3 regions of the Paenibacillus sabinae T27 genome follow, and region 1 is predicted to be linked to each of the others. Evidence: riboswitches for the same ligand, from Rfam matches in the RefSeq annotation. Region 1 holds a riboswitch; each other region holds the start of a gene.
What was found. A riboswitch is a leader RNA that binds a small molecule or an ion and turns the genes downstream of it on or off. The one in region 1 is predicted to bind thiamine pyrophosphate.
Positions count from the first base shown of each region.

Region 2: it holds a riboswitch for thiamine pyrophosphate, as region 1 does, so the genes downstream of both, thiC (phosphomethylpyrimidine synthase ThiC) here and PSAB_RS08765 (thiamine phosphate synthase) in region 1, are expected to answer to the same signal.
Region 3: it holds a riboswitch for thiamine pyrophosphate, as region 1 does, so the genes downstream of both, PSAB_RS11570 (ABC transporter ATP-binding protein) here and PSAB_RS08765 (thiamine phosphate synthase) in region 1, are expected to answer to the same signal.

Region 1 is NZ_CP004078.1:1,922,273-1,929,739, reverse strand. Features, by position in the region: gene PSAB_RS08780 (thiazole synthase) at 1-526, opposite strand, end outside; gene PSAB_RS08775 (ThiF family adenylyltransferase) at 563-1,591, opposite strand; gene thiS (sulfur carrier protein ThiS) at 1,599-1,802, opposite strand; gene PSAB_RS08765 (thiamine phosphate synthase) at 1,808-2,605, opposite strand; TPP riboswitch at 2,597-2,699, opposite strand; gene PSAB_RS08760 (SDR family oxidoreductase) at 2,844-3,716, opposite strand; gene PSAB_RS08755 (hypothetical protein) at 3,977-4,405, opposite strand; gene icd (NADP-dependent isocitrate dehydrogenase) at 4,603-5,898, opposite strand; gene citZ (citrate synthase) at 6,056-7,168, opposite strand.
Region 2 is NZ_CP004078.1:2,971,059-2,978,525, forward strand. Features, by position in the region: gene PSAB_RS13645 (helix-turn-helix transcriptional regulator) at 1-873, opposite strand, end outside; gene PSAB_RS13650 (Gfo/Idh/MocA family protein) at 996-1,934, shown strand; TPP riboswitch at 1,977-2,088, shown strand; partial or broken gene thiC (phosphomethylpyrimidine synthase ThiC) at 2,174-3,912, shown strand; gene PSAB_RS13660 (nuclear transport factor 2 family protein) at 4,092-4,490, opposite strand; gene PSAB_RS13665 (gamma carbonic anhydrase family protein) at 4,716-5,246, opposite strand; gene PSAB_RS13670 (beta-keto acid cleavage family enzyme) at 5,298-6,245, opposite strand; gene PSAB_RS13675 (Glu/Leu/Phe/Val family dehydrogenase) at 6,308-7,414, opposite strand; gene PSAB_RS13680 (MFS transporter) at 7,411-7,467, opposite strand, start outside.
Region 3 is NZ_CP004078.1:2,513,937-2,521,403, reverse strand. Features, by position in the region: gene PSAB_RS11590 (AraC family transcriptional regulator) at 1-9, shown strand, start outside; gene PSAB_RS11585 (hypothetical protein) at 88-657, shown strand; gene PSAB_RS11580 (S-layer homology domain-containing protein) at 754-1,416, shown strand; gene PSAB_RS11575 (pentapeptide repeat-containing protein) at 1,568-2,395, shown strand; TPP riboswitch at 2,518-2,621, shown strand; gene PSAB_RS11570 (ABC transporter ATP-binding protein) at 2,812-3,504, shown strand; gene PSAB_RS11565 (ABC transporter permease) at 3,485-4,258, shown strand; gene PSAB_RS11560 (ABC transporter substrate-binding protein) at 4,258-5,310, shown strand; gene thiM (hydroxyethylthiazole kinase) at 5,341-6,132, shown strand; gene thiD (bifunctional hydroxymethylpyrimidine kinase/phosphomethylpyrimidine kinase) at 6,163-6,987, shown strand; gene thiE (thiamine phosphate synthase) at 6,984-7,467, shown strand, end outside.

The DNA.
Region 1 (7,467 bases):
TCTCTTCGATCAGGATGCCGATCAATTCTTTCGTCCGCAGGCCCCGGTTGCTTCCGATGGGCGCTCCCAGCGGCATTACCGCAGCCGCGCCCGCGTCTCTTAGCCGCAGCGCCGCTGACAGGTCCGGGCTCATATAAGGAAGGACGACAAAACCTTCGGCGGCCAGAATCTCCGTAGCCCGGATTGTCTCCAGGTTGTCGGGCAGCAGGTACCGCTGATCGTTGATGACTTCGATCTTGACCCAATTCCCCATTCCCGCCGCTCTGGCCAGCCGGGCGATGCGCACCGCTTCTTCCGCGGTCCGTGCCCCGGAAGTATTCGGCAGCAGGGTCATGTGCGGCGGAATATGGCTCAGAATATTCTCCTCCTTAGACGACGGATCGACTCTTCGCAGAGCGACCGTAATCACTTCGGAGCCCGAACGCGCGATTACTTCCGGTATAAGCGTATTGCGGTTGTATTTGCCGGTTCCGATGAACAAACGGCTGGAAAGGGCCTTGCCCCCGATATGTAAAGCATCCTGCATAATGATTTCATCCTCCCATTCCTGATAATAGAGCGGTCAGCCAAAATAGCGGTGATAAAGCGAACGGGCTTCGGCGGGATCTCCCGTTCCGTGAACAAGCACCCTTCCGTCGGGAAAGACCGCCAGACGGTGCTTCTCCAGCGTCAGTGAAAGCATATACGGATTGCGCTCGGCCCGGCCGTAAGCGGAAAGCCGCCGCTCCCACTCCTCCAAATCCAGTCTCGCCGGACTTGGCGGGCGAATCTGCACCGTATCCCGCCCGCAGAGCACGGTCGTTCTGGAATGGCTGCCCGGCGACAAATACGGATACGTCCGCTTGTCGCCGCAGGACGGACAATCGGCCCGCTTCAGCCTTGTGGTATCCACTGACGAGTGGCGGTTCGCCCACAGGTCGAAGGAGACCAGGGTTCCGCGGAGCGCGCCGCTGTTCCCTGACAGCCATTTTAGCGCCTCGGCCGTCTGATAGGCGGCGGTCATCTGTACGGCGGGACCGATAATACCCGCCGTGTCGCAGGTATCCCCTCCGGCCGGAAGCCCGTCCAGCAGACAGTGTAGACAGGCGCTCTGCCCGGGGACAATGGTCATGGAAATCCCGTAGCTGCCGGTGCAGGCGCCATAGATCCAGGGAATTTCATCCCTTGCGGCAATATCATTGACAATCATCCTCACCTCGAAATTGTCCGCCGCATCGAGTATAAGGTCTATATCCCGCGTGTAAAGGCCGATCTCCTCTGCTGAAATATCCGCTACTATTCCTTTGACCTCTACGGAGGAATTAACGCTGCGCAGCCTGCGTGCCGCCGCCACCGCTTTGGGCATCCGCTCCGCCGCATCCTGCTCGCTGTACAGGTTTTGCCGCTGCAGGTTGCTCCACTCCACGTAATCCCGGTCCACAAGCGTCACCTTACCGACGCCCGAGCGTACCATTGTCTCCGCGCATGCAGAGCCAAGTGCCCCGGCGCCAATGATAAGCACATTTGCCTGCTCAAGCTTCCTCTGGCCCTCGATTCCGATTCCATAAAAGCGTTCCTGTCTGCTATATCTGTCCTCTCCGGCGGAAATCACCTCAACCTCAGCCTCCTCCCACAAAATGCACCAGCTCGACACGGTCCCCGTCGGCCAGCGTGACCTGCCCGTAATCGTCCTTGCCCACGATGATCCCATTCAGTTCCACGATCATCCGTCGTTCCTTCCATTCGGGACGGCTCAGCAGATCCGCAAGCGTCCCGCATGCTTCGTCAAGCCGGGTCTCGCTGCCGTTGATATACAGCATCATGGCCTTCACCTCCTTTCAAGCCGGGCCGCCCGGACCGCGGCTCGGTAAGCCATTGCCGCCGCGGCCGGATCGGCGGCGCCGCAAATGCCCGAGAGCACGGCAATGCCCGCCGCTCCGGTGGAGAGAACTTGCCCTGCATTTCCCGGCTCAATGCCGCCGATCGCGATGACCGGAACCGGGCAGGTCCGGACGGTTTCCGCGAGTCCGTCCAGGCCCCGGCCGGGTAAGCCCGGCTTGCTGGCCGAGGCGTACACATGCCCGTAGAGGCAGTAGTCCGCTCCTTCGCCCGCGGCATCGGCCGCCTCCGCCGGAGAATGGACGGAGCGGCCAATGCGCAGCCCCGGTGCATGCGGACGGGCAGCTGCAGGAGGAAGGCTGTGTCCCGCAAGCTGGACGCCGCCGGCTCCCGCAGCCAGCGCGACATCCAGCCGGTCGTTCACGACGATTTTGGCAAGCGGTACTCCACGCCGTGTCATCTCCTTCACTGCTTGGTACAGCTCATTCGCTGTACACGCTTTCTCTCGCAAATGGATGTAATCAACCCATGAATGGACCGTTTCCGCAATCAGCAGAAACTTGTCCAGCCGCGTCTCGCCGCCGGAAATAAGATGAATCTCGGGATCACTGTCTTTAATGCCCGCAGCAGCGGAACGCCGGTTAAGGGGATCTTGTGCCGCATGCACAGCCATCCTCTCCTTCCAAATTTCGTTAATCGCACCAAAAAAGCCGCCCTCCCGAAGGAAGGCGGCTGAAAACTGCGGATTGGTTCGAACCTCAGATGAGGCCCGGATGCAGCTATTCACTCTCCACTTCCCTACGCTGGTACAATCCAGATCAGGTTCAAAGGGTCCGAACAATCACGTTCGTCTCAGCCATGCGGCACCCCTAGTGTCAATCGCTATGCGGTTATGAATCTTCTACAGCATAGCATATTCTTCCTTCTCATCATACCCCTTGCGTGAAAAAAAGCCCCCGGCCGCTCTAGCGGACCGGAGGCTTTGTACCCTACCGCTAACGCGGTTGATTTCAAGGCGTGAACGGTTAGCCGTTCACGATTTCTCCGCCATTGACGTGCATAACCTGGCCGGTCACATACGTCGAATCATCGGAAGCAAGATAGACATAGGCCGGCGCCAGCTCTTCCGGCTGCCCCGGACGCTTCATCGGCTGGGTGGAGCCAAACTCGCTGACCTTTTTCTCGTCAAAGGTGGACGGAATGAGCGGTGTCCAGATCGGACCCGGCGCGACGGCGTTGACGCGAATGCCTTTGTCGGCCAGATTCATGGCAAGCGAGCGTGTGAAGGCAAGGATAGCGCCTTTAGTGGACGAATAGTCCAGCAGTTGAGGGTTTCCTCTGTATGCCGTAATCGACGTCGTATTGACGATGGTGGAGCCTTCTTTCAAATGAGGCATCGCCGCTTTCGTCAAATAGAACATCGAGAAAATATTCGTGCGGAACGTCCGCTCCAGCTGCTCGGAAGTAATATCCTCGATCTTTTCCTGCGGATGCTGCTCCGCGGCATTGTTGATGAGGATGTCCAGCTTGCCAAGACCCTCCACCGATTTGTTGATGAGATCCTGGCAGAAGGCTTCAACGCCAATATCGCCGGATATGAGAATGCATTTGCGCCCTTCCTGCTCGACTTGCCGCTTCGTCTCCTCGGCGTCAGTGTGCTCGTTCAGATAGGAAATGACCACATCGGCCCCCTCCTTGGCAAAAGCCACGGCAACCGCGCGGCCGATCCCGCTGTCACCGCCTGTAATGAGCGCCGCCCTGCCAAGCAGCTTGCCAGCCGCTTTGTATGCCGCCGGCTCATACTTCGGCCGCGGCGTCATTTCCGATTCCAGGCCGGGTTGACGATCCTGATGCTGTGGCGGCAGCGTCTTCTGGGTTTGCTGACTGCTATTGGACATCTTTCATTCTCCTTTCGAAAGTTTGTAAAAGCTCAGACTTTCCTTAGGATGTCTTTGGGATGTGCAATTATGCGTTCCCTTTACGATAGTTAAATTAACCATTTGCCGGAGGCTCAAACAGGCCTGTCCCGGCCCAGCCGAAGACCGGCCCATTTGGAAGCTTGTCCATTACGCTAGACAGGAACCTAAGAGCGCCGTCCCCCGCAGCACAAAAAAACCGCTCCCGTAAGGAAGCGGCAATACGCACGGCTGTGTGCGGCTTAAATAATCCCGTCAAAAGCCATAAAGAACAGTATGACCAGCAAGCATACCGCCAGCAGTGCGCTCAATGTGCGGATTTTGCCGGTTTCTATGGATACATTTCGGCCCTGCTTCATGCCTGAGGCGGCCAACCGAAGCGGTTTGCTCATAATGCCGCCCAGGGCGAACATCGCGAGCAGCAGCAGCGTTACGATAATCATCCACGGAACCGAAACATCTGCTTTGGTCATCAGATAGCCTCCTGTTAGCAGTTGGACAACAAGGCCGTATTGGGCGAAACGGTTAAATCCGGTAATGGCGCTAAGCGCCCCCTCCTTGGCCGCGGGAGAAAGCTTCTCCATCCGGCCAAGGATGAAAGGCAGCACCAGGTAGAATCCCAACGCCAGCATGCCGATCATATGTAAGAACATTAAAACATCCCAATCCATATCAGATTCCTCCCGATAAGTCTATGATATAAGTTACATTCGTAAATATTATAACCAATTGCCACCGCTTCTCAAAAGAAAATCCCCATTTTATCGAAATAAAATGGGGATGCCGTTCATATTTTTGTCAATTCGTCACACATTGACTACAGGCGCTGCATTATTTACATGTTTGATGGCCAATGTGATCGTCCTCACTACATGTGTTTGATCACTTCATCAGCGAACTCAGAACACTTCAGTTCGGTTGCTCCTTCCATCAGACGAGCGAAATCGTAAGTAACGGTTTTGTTGTTGATTGCGGTACTCATACCTTTGTAGATCAGATCGGCGGCTTCCTGCCAGCCCAAATGCTCAAGCATCATTACCCCGGACAGAACGACGGAACCCGGATTCACGACATCCTTGTCGGCGTATTTCGGCGCCGTACCATGCGTCGCTTCAAAAATGGCATGTCCGGTCACGTAGTTGATGTTCGCTCCCGGAGCGATGCCGATGCCGCCGATTTGCGCAGCCAGAGCGTCGGACAGATAGTCACCGTTAAGATTCAGCGTGGCAATAACGTCAAAGTCCGTCGGACGCGTCAGCACCTGCTGCAGCGCGATGTCGGCAATGGCGTCCTTGATAATGATCTTGCCTTCCTGCTCAGCCTTCTTCTGGGCCGCGTTTGCCGCATCGGCGCCTTCGGCCTCCTTGATGGCGTCGTACTGGCTCCAGGTGAACACCTTGTCGCCGAATTCCTGCTCGGCCACTTCGTATCCCCAGTTCTTGAACGCGCCCTCGGTGAATTTCATGATGTTGCCTTTATGCACAAGAGTGACGCTCTTGCGGCCATGCTTGATCGCATATTCCACTGCTGCGCGCACGAGGCGCTTCGAGCCTTCGGAGGATACCGGCTTGATGCCGATGCCCGACGTTTCCGGGAAACGGATTTTGTTCACGCCCATCTCTTGCTGCAGGAACTCGATCACTTTCTTGACCTGCTCCGAGCCTTCCTGGTATTCGATGCCAGCGTAAATATCTTCGGTGTTCTCGCGGAAAATGACCATATCGACCAGCTCTGGACGCTTCACCGGGGAAGGCACGCCGTCAAAATACCGCACCGGGCGCAGGCAAACGTATAAATCCAGCTCCTGGCGCAGCGCCACATTCAACGAACGGATGCCTCCGCCAATCGGGGTCGTAAGCGGCCCTTTGATCGCCACGATATATTCGCGGATCGCTTCAAGCGTATCGTTCGGAAGCCACTCCCCATATGTATTGAATGCTTTCTCTCCGGCAAAAACCTCGTACCAGGCAATGCTCTTGGTACCGCCGTAAGCTTTGTCGACCGCTGCGTCCAGCACTCTTTTGGAGGCTTTCCAGATGTCGCGTCCCGTTCCGTCACCCTCGATAAAAGGGATAATCGGATGATTCGGGACCTGCAGCTTTCCGTTGTCAATGGTAATTTGTTCGCCTTCTGTCGGCAGAGCATATTTTTCGAGTTTCAGCATTGGTGTGTAATTCCTCCTTAAAAGTTAATGTGGGGCATACGCTCGCCGCTTTGACTACCGCCGAAAAACCGGCAGTAAAAAGCGTACGCCCCTTAAGTGACCCGTCATCTGAAGACGGCACCTTTCCTGCTAGAGGCAGGCGCGCCAAAGAGACGGCTTATCTTTCAGTGACCGGAACGTATTTTTGCTCCACTTGACCCGTGTATTCCGCACGCGGACGGATAATGCGGTTGTCTTCATACTGCTCCAGAATATGAGCGGTCCATCCGGATACCCGGCTAATGGCGAAGAGCGGTGTAAACAGTTCGCGGTCTATGCCTAATTGAGTATACACGGAGGCGGAGTAAAAATCGACATTCGGCTTGAGACCTTTAATTCCGGTGATCAGCTCCTCGATCTTCACGGACATGTCGTACAGCCGCGTATCACCCTTCATTGCGCCCAGCTCCCGCGACATCTTCATCAGATGCTTCGCGCGCGGATCGCCGTTCTTGTACACGCGGTGACCGAAGCCCATTACCTTCTCCCGGCGCGCCAGTTTGCCGCGGATATAAGGCTCCACATTCTCGAAGCTGCCGATTTCTTCCAGCATTCTCATCACAGCTTCATTCGCCCCGCCATGCAGAGGCCCTTTGAGGGCGCCGATCGCCGAGGTGACGCCGGAGTAAATGTCCGATAGAGTGGCAACCGTTACCCTTCCGGCAAAGGTTGAAGCGTTCAGCTCATGGTCGGCGTGAAGCACGAGCCCCGTATCAAGCGCTTTGACCGACACCATATCGGGCTGATCGCCCCGGAGCATGTATAAAAAGTTCTCGGCGATGGAGAAGCCCGGCTTCGGAGCAATGGGCTCAAGCCCTTTGCGGATACGTGCCAGAGCCGCCACAATCGTCGGAATCTTCGCCTGCAGCTTCACCGCTTTGATCTCGTTCGCGCTGCGGCTCATATCGTCGGCTTCCTCATCGAACAGCGCCAGGCTCGATACGGCGGATCTCAAGGCAGCCATCGTGTTGGCATCCTTCGGATACAGCTTCATCTGCTCAATCAGCGGCTCCGGAATGGCGGCGAAATCGCTCAGATCGCGCTTGAGCTTCTCCAGCTCCGCCGTGGTCGGCAGACTGCCGAACCAGAGCAAAAAGGCAGTCTCTTCGAAGCTGGCATGTTCAGCAAGATCGTCGATATCATAGCCGCGATAGGTGAGCACGCCGTCCACAATCGAGCTGATCGAGGAAGTAGTCGCAACGATGCCTTCCAGTCCTTTGATAACTGTCATATATATTCTCTCCTTTGCCACTGGATATTTAAAAAGCGGGTTTTCCGTGAAAACATTTACAATTTGAAATATTCTAAAGAATGAATAATTATGCATTCCACCATTTTCAGTCACCGGTAATAATTTCAGGAATGCAGAGCAGAGTCCTCTATTTATCATACCGGAAATTGTCGGTTACGTGAACTAAGTGGAAGCTTTTCAGCGCATCAAATGATTTTATCGGAGATATAGAAAAATCCTTCAGTACCGGGCGTTTCATCTTTGTATTTTCCGTTTAGAGGGCTGAAAATGGGATGTTT
Region 2 (7,467 bases), 1.0 Mb from region 1:
GACAAATCCCAACACATCCCGGCAGGCCGCCTCATACCCGTACATATTCACTGTCAGCAGAACCGTATCCTTTTCCAAGGCTTCGTGCAAAATATCCAGCTTGTCCCGCAAATTGACGCCCGGCTCTTTCACTTTGAGAACGACCGGGTACTGCTCATCCTCTCGTCTCGACAGCTTAAAAGACTCATTCCGCTCTTTCCAATAAGCCTCCAGCGAGAAATCGGCAGGAATCCCGAACGTTTCCTCTTCCTCTCGGGCTTCAGCGATCCGCTCGCATTTGAAGATCCGCACTTCCTCCGCCATCTCGCAGTAAGCGGCCAGGTACCACTCCCCCTGCTTCACCACCAGCCCATAAGGACGTACACTTCGGAGCGATGTTTCGCCCCCCGGCTTCATGTAATGAATCGTCAGCTTATGCGACTTCCAAAGCGCGGCCCTGATCTTTTCCAGGCAGGGAACCGCCGGTCGCTCGCTCCACCAGGGCGTATCATCGAAAAAAAACCGGGATTTTGCCTTATGCAGATCCGGTTTGTAGGCGTCCGGAAGCGTTTTTTCCAGCTTCAGCAGCGCATTCTTGAGCTTATGTCCCGACTCGGTTCCCGCGCCGGAGTAAATGCCGAGCCCCGTGAGATACAGGTGAACGACATCGTCGCTATGCAGGCTGTTCAGACCAACGGTGTAGCCTTCCATCAGTGAAAGGCCGCCGGAAGGTCCCGGAGTGCTGACAATCGGAACGCCGGCTTCGGCGAGCGTATCCACATCGCGATAAATCGAACGGACGGAGGTTTCGAGCGCTTCCGCGAGCTCTTTGGCTTTTATTTTTCCTCTGGACTCCATCAGCAGTAAAATCGCAACCAGCCGGTGCAGTCTCATCGCTTGACCTCCTTTAGCGGACCATAGAATTTTTTCATAGGGTGATTTCCATATCGTTGCCACTTAGCTGTCAACAATACAAGTATATCATAGAGCAAGAACGATTGAAGGAGATGGAATTCATGAATATTGGCGTACTCGGGACGGGATTTGGGGCATATCATGCCCGCCTGCTGAAAAATATGGACCTGTGCGGACGCGTGGTCGTGTTCGGAAGAGATAAAAACAAGCTGGCTGAATTGGAAAGTGAGTTGAAGGTAGAGATTACCCGGGATTTGGATGGACTTTTGCGCGATCTGGATATAGATGTCATCGATTTGTGTCTACCCTCCCCGCTTCATGCCGAAGTTGCGGTCATGGCGCTTGAGCATGGAAAGCATGTGTTCTGCGAAACGCCCGTATGCTGCTCCATGGAAGAAGCTGCGGCGATGCTGGATGCGGAAAGGCGAACCAGCAAAAGGGTACTCGTTAACCGGTTTATCCATTTTGACCCGGCCTTTACATATCTTCGGGAGTCCTGCCTGAAAGGCACGTACGGCAAGCTGTTGTCACTCACTTTAAAAAGGGAGACGCCCCCGCTCTGGGGTGATCTGGGCCTCGGCTCCCTCCCTATCCAGTTCATGATTCACGAATTGGACTTTATCGAAGGGTTAATGGATTCGCCGGAGCTTCGATCCGCTTGGGGGACGGAATATAGGGATGCGCGGCAGTCGCTGGTTCGGGCGGTATTCAGGCAAGAAGGCACGATTGCGGAAGTTGTCTCTTCCTCTGGAATGCCTGACGGATATCCCTTTACTGTCGGCTATGAAGCTTATTTTGAATCCGGCAAGCTGGTTTTTCTTGAACAGGATTCTGGAGACCAGTCCGATGCCGCTTTGATGGAACACACCGCCTCCGGCGCGCAGCGTCTCGTTTTGGAGGAGATCAATCCGTATGCCGCCACCTTGGAACACGCGCTGTTAAGCTTCCAACACGGTACGAATTCGCTTCTTTCATTGGACCGGGCGGCCCGTTCTCTTGGAACCGCGCTTGAAATCCGGCGGCAAATCTCCCAAGAATAGCTTGTGCTTTCCCAGAGTTTAGGATATCCTGTTAAAGACAACTTCATAGACACGGGAGCTCGGAAATAGCCGGGCTGAGAGGATGGCCCTATGCCATCGACCGTAAAACCTGATCTGGGTAATGCCAGCGGAGGAAACGTCACAGGCTTTGTATGTTCAAAGACCGCTTCTTCGGATGCGGTCTTTTTTGCGTACCTGGCCTCCTCCGGCGCTTCACACCATTATGAGGAGGAATTGAAATGACAAGTCAAAGTCAGAAAGTGTATGTGAAAGGTTCGCGGGAGGACATTCGGGTTCCCATGCGCGAGATTACGCTGAGCGATACGACCGGGGTTGACGGCAGCGCAACTCCTAATCCCCCAGTACGGGTATATGACGCCAGCGGCCCTTATTCCGATACACTGATGTGTACGGATATCCGGAAAGGACTCCCCCCGCTCCGTCATAGCTGGATATTGGAACGCGGGGATGTCGAGGAATATGAGGGCCGGGACGTAAAGCCGGAAGATAACGGATTGCGGAATTTGGAGCAGGACCCTAACGCGGAAGTCTTTCCGGGATTAAAACGGCAGCCGCTGCGCGCCAAGAGCGGAGCCAATGTTACACAGATGCACTATGCCCGCAAAGGCATCATCACACCGGAGATGGAGTTTATTGCTATCCGCGAAAATGTTGATCCGGAGTTTGTCCGCAGCGAAGTCGCGAGCGGCCGAGCGATCATCCCCAGCAACATCAATCACCCGGAAAGCGAGCCAATGATCATCGGCCGGAACTTTTTGGTGAAAATAAACGCCAATATCGGAAACTCCGCGGTCTCCTCCTCGATCGACGAAGAAGTGGAGAAAATGCGCTGGGCGACCCATTGGGGCTCGGATACGATTATGGATCTTTCGACTGGCCGTCATATTCATACGACCCGGGAATGGATTGTCCGCAACTCCCCAGTGCCTGTAGGAACGGTGCCGCTGTATCAGGCGCTGGAAAAGGTCGGCGGCAAGGCGCATGAGCTGAGCTGGGAAATCTATCGCGATACGCTGATTGAACAGGCCGAGCAGGGCGTCGACTATTTCACGATCCATGCGGGCGTGCTGCTGCGCTATGTCCCTTTGACAGCCAAACGCTAACGGGCATCGTATCCCGCGGCGGCTCGATCATGGCGGCCTGGTGCCTCGCCCATCATCAGGAGAACTTCCTGTATACTCATTTTGAGGAAATCTGTGAAATCATGAAGACGTACGACATCGCGTTCTCCCTGGGAGACGGCCTGCGGCCGGGTTCCATCGCCGATGCAAACGACGAAGCGCAGTTCGCTGAGCTTGAAACTCTGGGTGAGCTGACCGAGATTGCCTGGAAGCATGATGTGCAGGTGATGATTGAAGGCCCGGGGCATGTTCCGATGCACAAAATCAAGGAGAATGTCGACCGCCAAATGGAAGTGTGCAAGGAAGCGCCCTTCTACACGCTTGGTCCGCTTACGACGGATATCGCGCCGGGCTACGATCATATTACTTCCGCCATCGGCGCGGCGATGATCGGCTGGTTCGGCACGGCCATGCTCTGCTACGTGACGCCTAAGGAGCATCTGGGCCTCCCGAACAAGGACGATGTGCGCGAAGGCGTCATCGCCTACAAGATCGCGGCGCACGCGGCCGATCTGGCCAAAGGGCATCCTGGGGCACAGGAACGGGACGACGCGCTGTCCAAAGCCCGGTTCGAGTTCCGCTGGAAGGACCAGTTTCAGCTGTCACTTGATCCGGAGCGGGCTACGGAATACCATGACGAGACCTTGCCTGCAGAAGGCGCGAAGACGGCGCATTTCTGCTCGATGTGCGGCCCGAAATTTTGCAGCATGAGAATCACGCAGGACATCCGGGAATATGCCAAGCAGAATAATCTGGAGGATGCCGAAGCGATTGAACGCGGAATGAAGGAGAAATCGCAGCAGTTTGCGGAAGCGGAGCACGGGTTGTATCTTTAATTTTTAAGGTTATGAAGCGGCAGTCTAAAGAAGTCTTAGGCTGCCGCTGTTTATTGAGTATCCTTCTCTTGTTTGCTTAGTCTTTGTTCAATTTCCGTATTTCTTTTTCCAATCCTCTGACCACTCGTAAAAAGTCATTCCTGTTACTTCCTCTAACGTTTGACCATAGTAATTGGATATTATTGCTGCTGCGCTTTGTAAACTTCCAGGAACGAGGACTCTTCCCCAAGAGCTGCAAGCGCGACAACCGGATTCCAATAATCCTTGTAGTGAACGATCTTGTTTTCCTTCGTTTCAATCACGGAAATATAACTTTGCAGATAAGGCTTACCGGTTATTATGGCCTGCCCTTCTTCGATTCCAAATTCAATAATTATCACATTGGGGTTCAGAGTCAGATGGAAAGTCGGTTCTTTAAATTTGGAGAGCTCAATCTTGTTGGGAATTTCCTTTACATATTTATAAAGGGCAGATTTCCCTTCTAATTTCAGGGTATATCCTTTGGGCGCGAATGGAAATTCGAAGATGACATTCTCATCAAACAATTCGATAAATTTATCCATGTCCTTTTCTATCATAGAATTTTTAAATTTCTCGAAAATTTCCTGTGCTTCCCGGAGTCTCGCTTCGTAATTAACAGCCTGATTCGCCACCTTTACCACCTCTTATTAGAATTTTAGTAACAGAGAGCTAACAGATTTAGGCTTTAAATAAAGAATATATTTTCCAGACTGAACAGTCAAGATGCTTCATGACAAAAATCCTTTGTTAATTCCTCATTACCTGGATGATATACACAGGCTTCATTTTAAACTGCTATGATATTTATACCTGCTGTCGTATTGTTCAACCAGCTTCAAATATACGTTCGAACTTTCCTGTACCCACCACAAGGAGCTACCGGACAATTCTTTCTTGAATTGTCCCGGGGAACCCGTAAAGAGCTGACGGTCCTCGATTCTTGTATTTCCCGTAATTACGCTGCCCGCTGCGATGACATTTTCGTTTTGAATGACGGCCCCGTCGAGAACAACCGCATTCATGCCGATGACGTTGTTGTTACCGATTGTACAGTTATGCAGGATAGAGCCATGCCCGATCGTATTGTTGTCCCCGATAAACGTTCCTGAGTCCGTCATATGAACGACACAGTTGTCCTGTATGCTGTTATTTTTCCCGATCCGGATCGACCCTGCGTCCCCCCGGAGAACCGCTCCGAACCAAATGCTGCTGCCCTCCTCTATGACGACGTCGCCGATAATGGTTGCAGTGGGCGCAATAAAGACTCCGTCGGCAATCTTCGGATATATTCCATTAAACTCATAAATATTCATTCGTTTCGATTCTCCTATCGTAAATATTCGGAAACGGCAAGACGCTCTTACTCAATAGCGGCTAGGTATGGACGAAACCCCCAACATGCTCCTTGCTTGCTCCGGTGTTGCGATTTCACGGTTAAGCTCTCTTGAGATGAGGGCAATTTTGGCGACGGCCTCAGCATTGTTCTTCAGCTTCTGACCGCGCTTTAGATAAATATTGTCTTCCAAACCTACGCGCACATGTCCTCCGAGCAGAATGCTTTGCGTCGTCATCGCCCATTGGTATTTTCCGATGCCGGCGACGGTAAAATGCGCTCCGGCCGGTAGCTCGCGGGCCATATGAATCAGGTTTTCAGGCGTAGGGTAAGTAGCGGTCTGATAACCCATCACAAATTGAAACAAGTATGGCGTCTTGATTAATCCTTCGGATATCAGTTTTTGAGCCACCCAATATTGACCGGAATTATACATCTCCATCTCGGGTATGATGCCTTTCTCGAGCATGCCCGCTGCCAGCTGTTCAATGAAGCCGTACGTAAAAGGGATGCAGATGTCGTATTCCTGGGAGGGACGGGGATGGTCCAGAGCTTCTTCTCTGGCCTTGATCACAAAACGCGACATATCCGGTCCCATGTTTAGTGATGCCATCTCCGGCAGCGCATCCAGACTGCGAAGCCTGTCCTCCATGGTCGATGTCGGTCCGCCTCCAGTTGTATTGTTGATTATGATATCCGGACATCGTTCCCGAATTAACGCATTGATCCGATACATAACTTCGGGGTCCATTGTGGTGTCTCCGAGATTGTTTGGATCCCTCCCGTGAACATGGACAACGGACGCCCCTTCATTGTAGGCCTCATAAACCGAATCGGCAATCTCTTCGGGTGTTTCCGGAATTCCCCGATGAGACTCTTTTCCTTGAACGCCTCCGTTGCAGCAGCAGGTAATAATCAAAGGCTCCATCGATGTGACCCGTTCCATCCACTCATAAGAATCGGTATAATTCCAACTCATCTATAAACCTCCCTGTTTGTTTACCTCTACAACATTTTCAATGCTTATCTTCTTGCAAAGAACTAGACTCGTACCGGCCTTCTGCTCAAGGTATGATGACTGTTTTGCAGAAATGCGCTCCGTGATTGCTTCAATTTCATTATCCGTTCTTCAGCGAGCCTGTCTGCAGCCGCATAGGTAGGTATGCCGTCACGCTTCGAGATTTCAAAAATGCGTTCGATCGTAAGATGAATCTCTGCAATTTTGTTATACGCGCGTTCCCGGTTATAGCCGTATAACTCGTCCGCTATATTAATAACTCCCCCGGCGTTGATGACATAATCAGGCGCATAAACAAGTCCGAGTTCATGAATCAGATCGCCGTGCCTTGCTTCCTTTAATTGATTGTTTGCAGAACCGGCGATGACTTTTGCTTTTAAGCGCGGGATCGTCTCGTCGTTGATCGTCGCACCGAGCGCACAAGGCGCGTAAATATCGCAGTTGACATCATAAATATCGTCCGGGTCTACGGCAATGGCATCGAATTGTTCTATTGCCCGCCGAACAGCCTCTTGTTGAATATCGGTGACAATCAATTTTGCTCCTTCCGTATGGAGATGTGAATATAAATGGGTAGCCACGTTTCCTGCCCCCTGGACGGCGACCACTTTCCCTTCCAGCGAATCGCTGCCAAAGGCTTCTTTTGCCGCCGCTTTCATCCCTTGATAAACCCCGTAAGCCGTTGCCGGGGAAGGATTGCCTGATGAGCCGTATGTGGGGGAGATCCCCGCTACAAAGTCGGTTTCTTGGTAAACGATGTCCATATCCTGAACCGTTGTCCCGACATCTTCAGCCGTGATATACCGTCCGTTTAACCCCTGGATAAAACGTCCGAAAGCGCGAAACATTTCCTCATTTTTATCTTTTTTCGGATCACCGATGATAACCGTTTTCCCTCCTCCAAGATTAAGACCCGATACGGCATTCTTATACGTCATGCCTTTGGCGAGGCGCAGGACGTCTTCAATAGCCGCTTCTTCAGAACCATAATTCCACATGCGAGTGCCGCCGAGAGCAGGTCCAAGCGATGTATCGTGAATGGCAATAATTGCTTTCAGCCCCGATTGCTTATCCTGGCAGAACAGCAGCTCCTCATAATCGTCTCGTTCCATGGCTTGAAATAATTTCATCTCATTCTTCCTCCATCTTTCTCTGTCTTCGTCTTGTGCCACAACAGGAGGCT
Region 3 (7,467 bases), 590 kb from region 1:
CTCGTTTAAGCAAAAAGCCCATACGGATGAATGCCCTGAGTCCATACCTTATAGCAGACAGCGTTCTGTTAAGGAGATGACCGGGTGATGAAGTCAACGAAAAAAAATGACGCAGCCGTTACGGCAGATGTTCTGCGCAAAGTGGCGAGGGGCATGCTGCCGTTCTACCGAACCATAGCCATGAGCCGGAGCTATGCGAAGGCCTGGACCCACGCAGTTGTCACAGCCGACCTTGGGCTGATGGGCAAACTGTTAAAGCAGGCTGCGCCGCTGGCCGCACGGCAGGGATACGGAACGAACGCCATTGGGTATTTTGTGGACTTTACTTTTCCGCCTCCCATAGCTGTGTACACGAACGGCACTACCATCCCGCCGGGACTTGTACAGTTTACGTTCAGCACAAAGGTGCACCGCCGGATCGCCCTCGCCGTGCTGCCGCTGTACCGCGAGCTGGCCTTTAACCGGAACTTCGCCGACGCTCTGGCACGGGGTATTCGCAGGAATGACCGCCAATCGGTCTCGGCCATGGTACGCGGGCTTGTTCGCAGTCCTGCCCTTAAATCGGTACGCATTGAAGAGTCCGGAATTGCTCTGCTGTTCAAAACCAGCGACTCCCCTTATCCTTACCGCAATCTTTTGTTCAAGGGAGTGGAATGACAGACTGCATCCGGTTGTCTCCCGCAACCTTTCCGGCCTGTCCTCCGTTTAGAATGTGACGGTTTCGTAAACCGTACTAGTTGGAGGTGCAGCTATATGACATTTACCAAAAAAGCGCTGGCAGCCGTTTCGATCAGCGCATTAATGATGCTGTCAGCAGGAAGCGCAGTCTTTGCCGCCGGAAGCGGATTCACTGATCTTGGTTCCGTTCAGGGTAAGGAGAAAATCGAGAGCCTGAAAGACCGCGGGCTTATAAAAGGAATAGACGGCTCGAAGTTCTTGCCGGGTTCCTCCTTGAGCGCAGCTCAAGGTATTCAGTTTATTGCGGGAGGCCTGCAGCTCAGTCTCGCTGCTATAGACTTCATTAAGGCTCCCGTTGCCAGCGATATTTTCACCAAAGTCAAGAACGATGCCTGGTATGCCGAAGCTTTTATCAACGCGCATTATAACGGTATCGAAGTCCCGACGGATATCGATCCCAAGGAGCCGATGACCAAACAGCAGTTCACCGCCCTGCTCGTACAAGGCCTTGAAAAAGCCGGCAATCTGCCGATGATCAAGCTGGCTCCGGCGAAAATCGCGGACGAAGACCAGATTGACCCTTCTTACCAGGGCGGCATTCAACGCTCCCTCGCGTACAAGATCACCGCGCTCGACAAAGACGGGAAGTTTCATCCGGAGAGCAAGCTGACCCGGGCTGAAGCGGCTGTCATGCTGTATAACGCCTTGGAGTATCTGAAAGTTCACGGCAATCGCTAAACTGTTTAGAGAAACGCACTTGCCTCCTGTACGGACGGCATCCGTGCGTTTCTTTTTTGCCTGCGCAGACGAAATCATGAAAAGCGGTTTACTCCTGAAGCATTCCTTATTAAACTATTGAAGTAGTTTTCATATAAAGGAAGTGTAGGCAATGTCCAATCAATTAAAAGCCGATTGCGCACAATGCTTCGGTTTATGCTGCGCAGCTTTGCCTTACGCCAAATCTGCCGATTTTGCAGCCGATAAAGCCGGAGGCATCCCCTGCCCCAACTTGCAGGCCGACTACCGCTGCGGTATCCATAAAGATCTCAGAGCAAAAGGCTATAAGGGCTGTACCGTCTATGAATGCTTTGGCGCGGGGCAGAAAGTATCCCAAATTACTTATAAAGGTAACGATTGGCGAAAAAATCCGGGGTCGGCCCAGGAAATGTTCGAGGTCTTTCCGATTATGCAGCAGCTGCATGAGATGCTGTGCTATTTGAATGAAGCATTGGAGAGGCAAGAGACCGGACCGATACATACCGATTTGCGGGCTGCTCTGGAATCAACCGAAAATCTCACAAAGCTTGACCCGGAATCGATTTTAAAGCTAAACGTCCCCGTCCATCGGGCGGTCGTTAATGATCTCCTGCTTCAGACAAGTGAACGGGTGCGGGCCAAAGTTCCGCCGCGGCATCATAATCACCAAAAGGCAAAACCCAAAATGAGCAAGAGAAGCGACTACATCGGGGCCAATTTGCGGGGAGCCGATCTTAGTGGCGCCAATTTGAGAGGCGCTCTGCTGATCGCAGCCGACCTCCGAAATGCAGACATGCGACAGGCCGACCTGATTGGCGCCGATTTCAGGGATGCTGACTTAAGCGGCGCAGATCTCACGGGAAGTATTTTTCTTACGCAAGCACAAATCAACTCGGCTAAGGGCGATATTCATACGAAGCTGCCGCCCTCGTTAACGGTTCCCAGCCATTGGATGACCTAATGCCTGGAACGGCCCTTGTATTGTACCCTTGTATTGTAAGCTTGCTTGGACCCAAACGATTCATTGAGGGACCTCAAGGGATATGGTATAGTTAGAACCAATAATAACCGAATACAAGACCGCAATTTCACTAGGGGAGTCACCTGACTGAGACGGAGCCGCGAGCTTCGGACCCTTGGAACCTGATCTGGATCATACCAGCGGAGGGAAGTGGAACCTGAGCTTTTACTTGACTGAAGCCGGACAGCTAGTGCTGATGTTCGGCGGATTTCTAAAGGCCCGTTCATTTCTCTAAAGGAAATGGACGGGTCTTTGTTCATTTAAAGGAGGGTTGACCCGCTATCGAAGAACTTTTAACTCTTAAGCGCCTTTCTTTTTCGTTTCCGCAGCAGAAGCCCGTATTTTCGGATCTGTCATTGACAGTTCGCAAAGGCGAATTCGTCAGCATCGTCGGCGCCAGCGGCTGCGGCAAGAGCACGCTGCTGAAAGTGATAGCCGGACTGCTGGAGCAGTCGGCGGGAGACATCCGGCTTCGCGGCACCGACTCCGGCTCAGGCGCCAACCGGCTTGGCCATATCGCCTACATGCCTCAGCAGGATCTTCTGCTGCCCTGGCGGACCGTGCTGGACAACTGCGTGCTGCCGCTTGAGATTAAAGGCCGAGCCTCCAGCGGCACCAAGGCCGAGGCGCGTGACATGCTGAAGCGTGTCGGTCTCGCCGGTTATGAGCTTGCTTATCCGCATGAGCTGTCCGGCGGGATGCGGCAGCGGGCCGCCTTTGTCCGCACGCTGATGAACGGTGGCGAATTGATGCTGCTTGATGAACCGTTCGGCGCGCTCGACGCGATGACCAAGCGGGACATGCACCGTTGGCTGCTGGAGCTGTGGGGGAACCTTAAGCGGACGGTGATGTTCATCACGCATGACCTGGAGGAAGCGGTTCTGCTCAGCGACCGCATCTTTCTGATGCCTGCCGGAAGCGGCGGCGCCCTTCAGGAGATGAACGTCGGGCTGCCAAGGCCCCGGAGCATGCAGATGAACTTTGAACCCGGCTTTGTATCCTTACGGGCCGAGCTGGAGCGGAGGCTATATGAAACGCGCGCCGTTTAATGAATTGATTCACCGCTCAGGCGCTTTCCTTCTCCTATTGCTGCCCGTTCTCGCCATATGGGAAGCCGCCGTTCGCTTGGAACTTGTTCCGTCCTTTATCCTGCCCGCTCCTTCTTCGATCTGGACGGCGCTCGTCCGAAACGCAGGGCTGCTGCTCGGCACCCATCTGCCCGCTACTCTTGAGGAAGTTGCTATCGGCTGTATGATGTCGGTGGCAGGCGGCATTTTGCTCGGAATCGGCATGCATCTGTCCCGGACGCTGGAGAAGGCGCTCTATCCATTGATTATCATCAGCCAGACGATTCCATTGATCGCGCTCTCCCCCATTTTTATTATGTGGTTCGGGTATTCCCTGTGGAGCAAGGTTGCCGTCGTCTTCCTGACGGCGTTCTTTCCGGTGGTCGTCGGTGTCTACGACGGTCTGGGCAAAAGCCGCGGCGCCTATCAAGAGCTGCTGCTGACGATGGGCGCAAGCCGCAGGCAGCTGCTGCTTAAAATCGGCGTTCCGCTGGCGCTCCCCTCCTTTTTCTCGGGGCTGAAGCTGACGGTAGTGTACTGCGTGATCGGCGCAACCATCGGAGAATGGCTCGGAGGGACGCGCGGTCTCGGTTATTACAGCCGCCGGATGGCCGGAAGCCTGCACAGCGCCGAAATGTTCGCCGCGATTGCCCTGCTCTCGGCGCTCGGCATCGCCCTTTTTCTCACAGTCCGGCTGCTGGAACATCAGATTCTTAAGAAAAGAGGTACATATTGATGAAATTTTTTACCCGAAGTAAAGCTATGCTGCTGTCTGCCCTAACGATGCTGTTTGTGACAACCGCTTGTGGAGGCTCTTCGCCGTCCGGCGATGCGGCGGCTTCCTCCGCGCCCTCACAAGCCCCCATTGCATCGGCCAGCCCGGCCGAACCTGCTCACAAGCTGACGCTTATGCTCGACTGGTATCCGAACGCCGTGCATTCTTTTTTGTACGCCGCCCAGGAACAAGGGTATTTCGCCAAGCAGGGACTTGATGTAGAGATTCAAATGCCGGCCGACACGAATGACGCCCTGAAGCTCGTCGCCGCCGGCAAGGTTGATCTGGCGCTGAGCTACCAGCCGCAGGTACTGATGGCCCGGGGGGAGAAGATTCCCGTCAAAGCGCTGGCCGCCATTGTCCGTCATCCGCTAACCCACCTGATGGTGCCTGCAGACAGCTCCATACATAGTCCTAAAGATTTGGCAGGCAAAAATATCGGCTATTCCTCCATCCCGCTGTATGAGGCGATGGTCAAGACGATGGTCAAAGCCGATGGCGGAGATCCGGACAAAGTGAATTTCGTGGATGTGGGCTACGATTTGATCCCGGCCATTTCCACCGGACAGACCGACGCCATTATGGGCGCGTTCATCAACCACGAGCAGCTTATTTTGCAAAAAGAAGGCCATCCTGTCAACTCCATCGACCCGGCGAAATATGGCGTACCCGACTACTCCGAGCTGGTGCTGGTCGCAAGCGACGAAGGAATCGGCACCCGTAAGGACGATTTCGGCAAATTTTTGGCAGCGATGCAGGAAGGCCAGGCGTATGTTCAAGAGCATCCTGACGATGCGCTGGCGATCCTGCTGAAGCATGAAGACGCGACCGCCCCGCTCGACAAGGACATTGAAGCGCAGAGTCTGAAAGTGCTGCTCCCGCTGATGGACGCTGGCGATAAGCCTTTCGGCTATCAGGACCCCGCCTCATGGGATAAGGTGCAACAGTGGCTTTCCGATAACGGACTGCTGCCTGCTGGGATCGAAGCCGGGGACGCTTTTGTCAATTTATAAGTAAATCTATTTCATTTAGGAGGAATTGAAATGTCATTTATTACGAAGCTTCGGGATAACAATCCGCTCATCCACAACATTACCAACATCGTCGTCACCAACTTTACTGCGAACGGTCTGCTCGCGCTGGGGGCTTCGCCGTTTATGGCGGATTCGCATGAAGAGGTGGCGGATGTCGCCGCGATGTCCGGCGCCGTTCTGATCAACATCGGCACGCTTAACGATCACTCCATCAAGGCCATGCTGATTGCCGGACAGTCGGCCAACAAGCATGGTGTGCCGGTCGTTCTTGATCCGGTGGGAGCTGGCGCAACAGCCTTTCGGACCGAAGTCACCCATCGCCTTGTCTCGGAGATGAAGATTACCGCGCTGCGGGGAAATGTGGCCGAAGTTGCCAACGTGATCGGGGAGAAATGGTCCATCAAGGGCGTAGACGCCGGAGCAGGCGACGGCGATCATGCCGTAGTGGCCGTGAAAGCGGCGAAGAAGCTCGGATGCATCGTCATTGTAACCGGAAAAGAGGACATTATCACCGATGGCGAGAAGACGTATATCGCGGCCAACGGCGACCCCATCCTGACCAAAGTGACCGGTACCGGATGTCTGCTCAGCTCCGTCGTTGCCGCTTTCCTGGCGGTCGCTGGGGACGCTCCGCTGGAAGCGGCGGCCGAAGCCCTCTCCTTCTACGGCGTCGCCGCCGAAATCGCGGCGGAGAAGACGGCTTCCCAGGGTCCGGGCAGCTTCCAGATCGAATTCCTGAACCAGCTGGCTCTGCTTACGCCGGAAGAATACGGCAAGCGGTCGAAACTCCGCGAGGCGTAAACAGAACTACTCAGCAAAGGAGACTAAATGATGAACATATACAAAGCGTTGACGATCGCCGGCTCGGACAGCGGCGGTGGCGCGGGAATCCAGGCCGACCTCAAGACGTTCCAGGAGCTGGGCGTCTACGGCATGTCTGCGCTGACCGCAGTGACGGCGCAGAATACGCTCGGCGTTCAGGGCGTATACCCGCTTGAACCTGCGGCCGTGGCTCAGCAGCTGGATTCGGTCGGCGAGGATTTGACCCCGGATGCGGTCAAGACCGGCATGCTGTTCAGCAGCGACATTATCCGGACCGTTGCGGATAAAATCCGGCAGTACGGTTGGAACAATCTCGTAATTGATCCGGTTATGGTCGCCAAAGGCGGGTCGTCGCTGCTGCTGCGGGAGGCGGTTCAGTCCCTTATTGACCACCTGCTCCCTCTCGCCCTGGTAACCACGCCGAACATTCCGGAAGCGGAAATTCTTGCCGACATGAGCATAGCTAATCTACAGGACTGCGAGGAAGCGGCCAAAAGAATCCGGCAAATGGGATCTCAGAGCGTGGTCATCAAGGGCGGCCATGGCAGCGAAAACGGCATCGTCACGGATGTGCTGTACGACGGCCGGGAATTTGTGTACATGGAAAGCCCGAGAATCGACACCCGGCATACGCACGGAACGGGCTGCACCTATTCGGCCGCTTTGACAGCGGAACTCGCGAAGGGACATTCGGCGGCGGAAGCCGTCCGTACCGCCAAGGCGTTCATCCGGGCGGCGATCGAAGACGGACTTGGCATCGGGTCCGGGCACGGACCGACCAACCATTTCGCGTACGGCCGCAGGCTGCGCGCTGAAGGAAGTGAGCGGCAATGAGCGAACGGAACCCACTCTCCGGCTCCCCATTGAGCGGCGATGAAAGACTGGACAGCGAATACGTACGCAGCCTCCTCAAGGTCTATTTCATTATGGGCAGCGTCAACTGCCGCCGTCCGGCCGCCGAAGTGCTTGAGGAGGCGATTGCTGGAGGAGTCACGATCTTTCAATTCCGTGAAAAAGGCACCGGCGCGCTGACTGGCGCAGCCAAGCTGGACCTCGCCCGGGAGCTTCAGGGGATCTGCCGGGCCCACGGCGTCCCTTTTATCGTCAACGACGATATCGACCTGGCGATCGCGCTTGACGCGGACGGCGTGCACGTCGGCCAGGATGACGAACCTGCCCGGATTCTGCGTGAGCAGCTTGGCAGCGATAAAATCATCGGCGTGTCCGCCCATACGCCGGAGGAAGTCCGGCAAGCTATCGCCGACGGCGCCGACTATCTCGGGATCGGCCCTGTCTACCCGACATCGTCCAAAG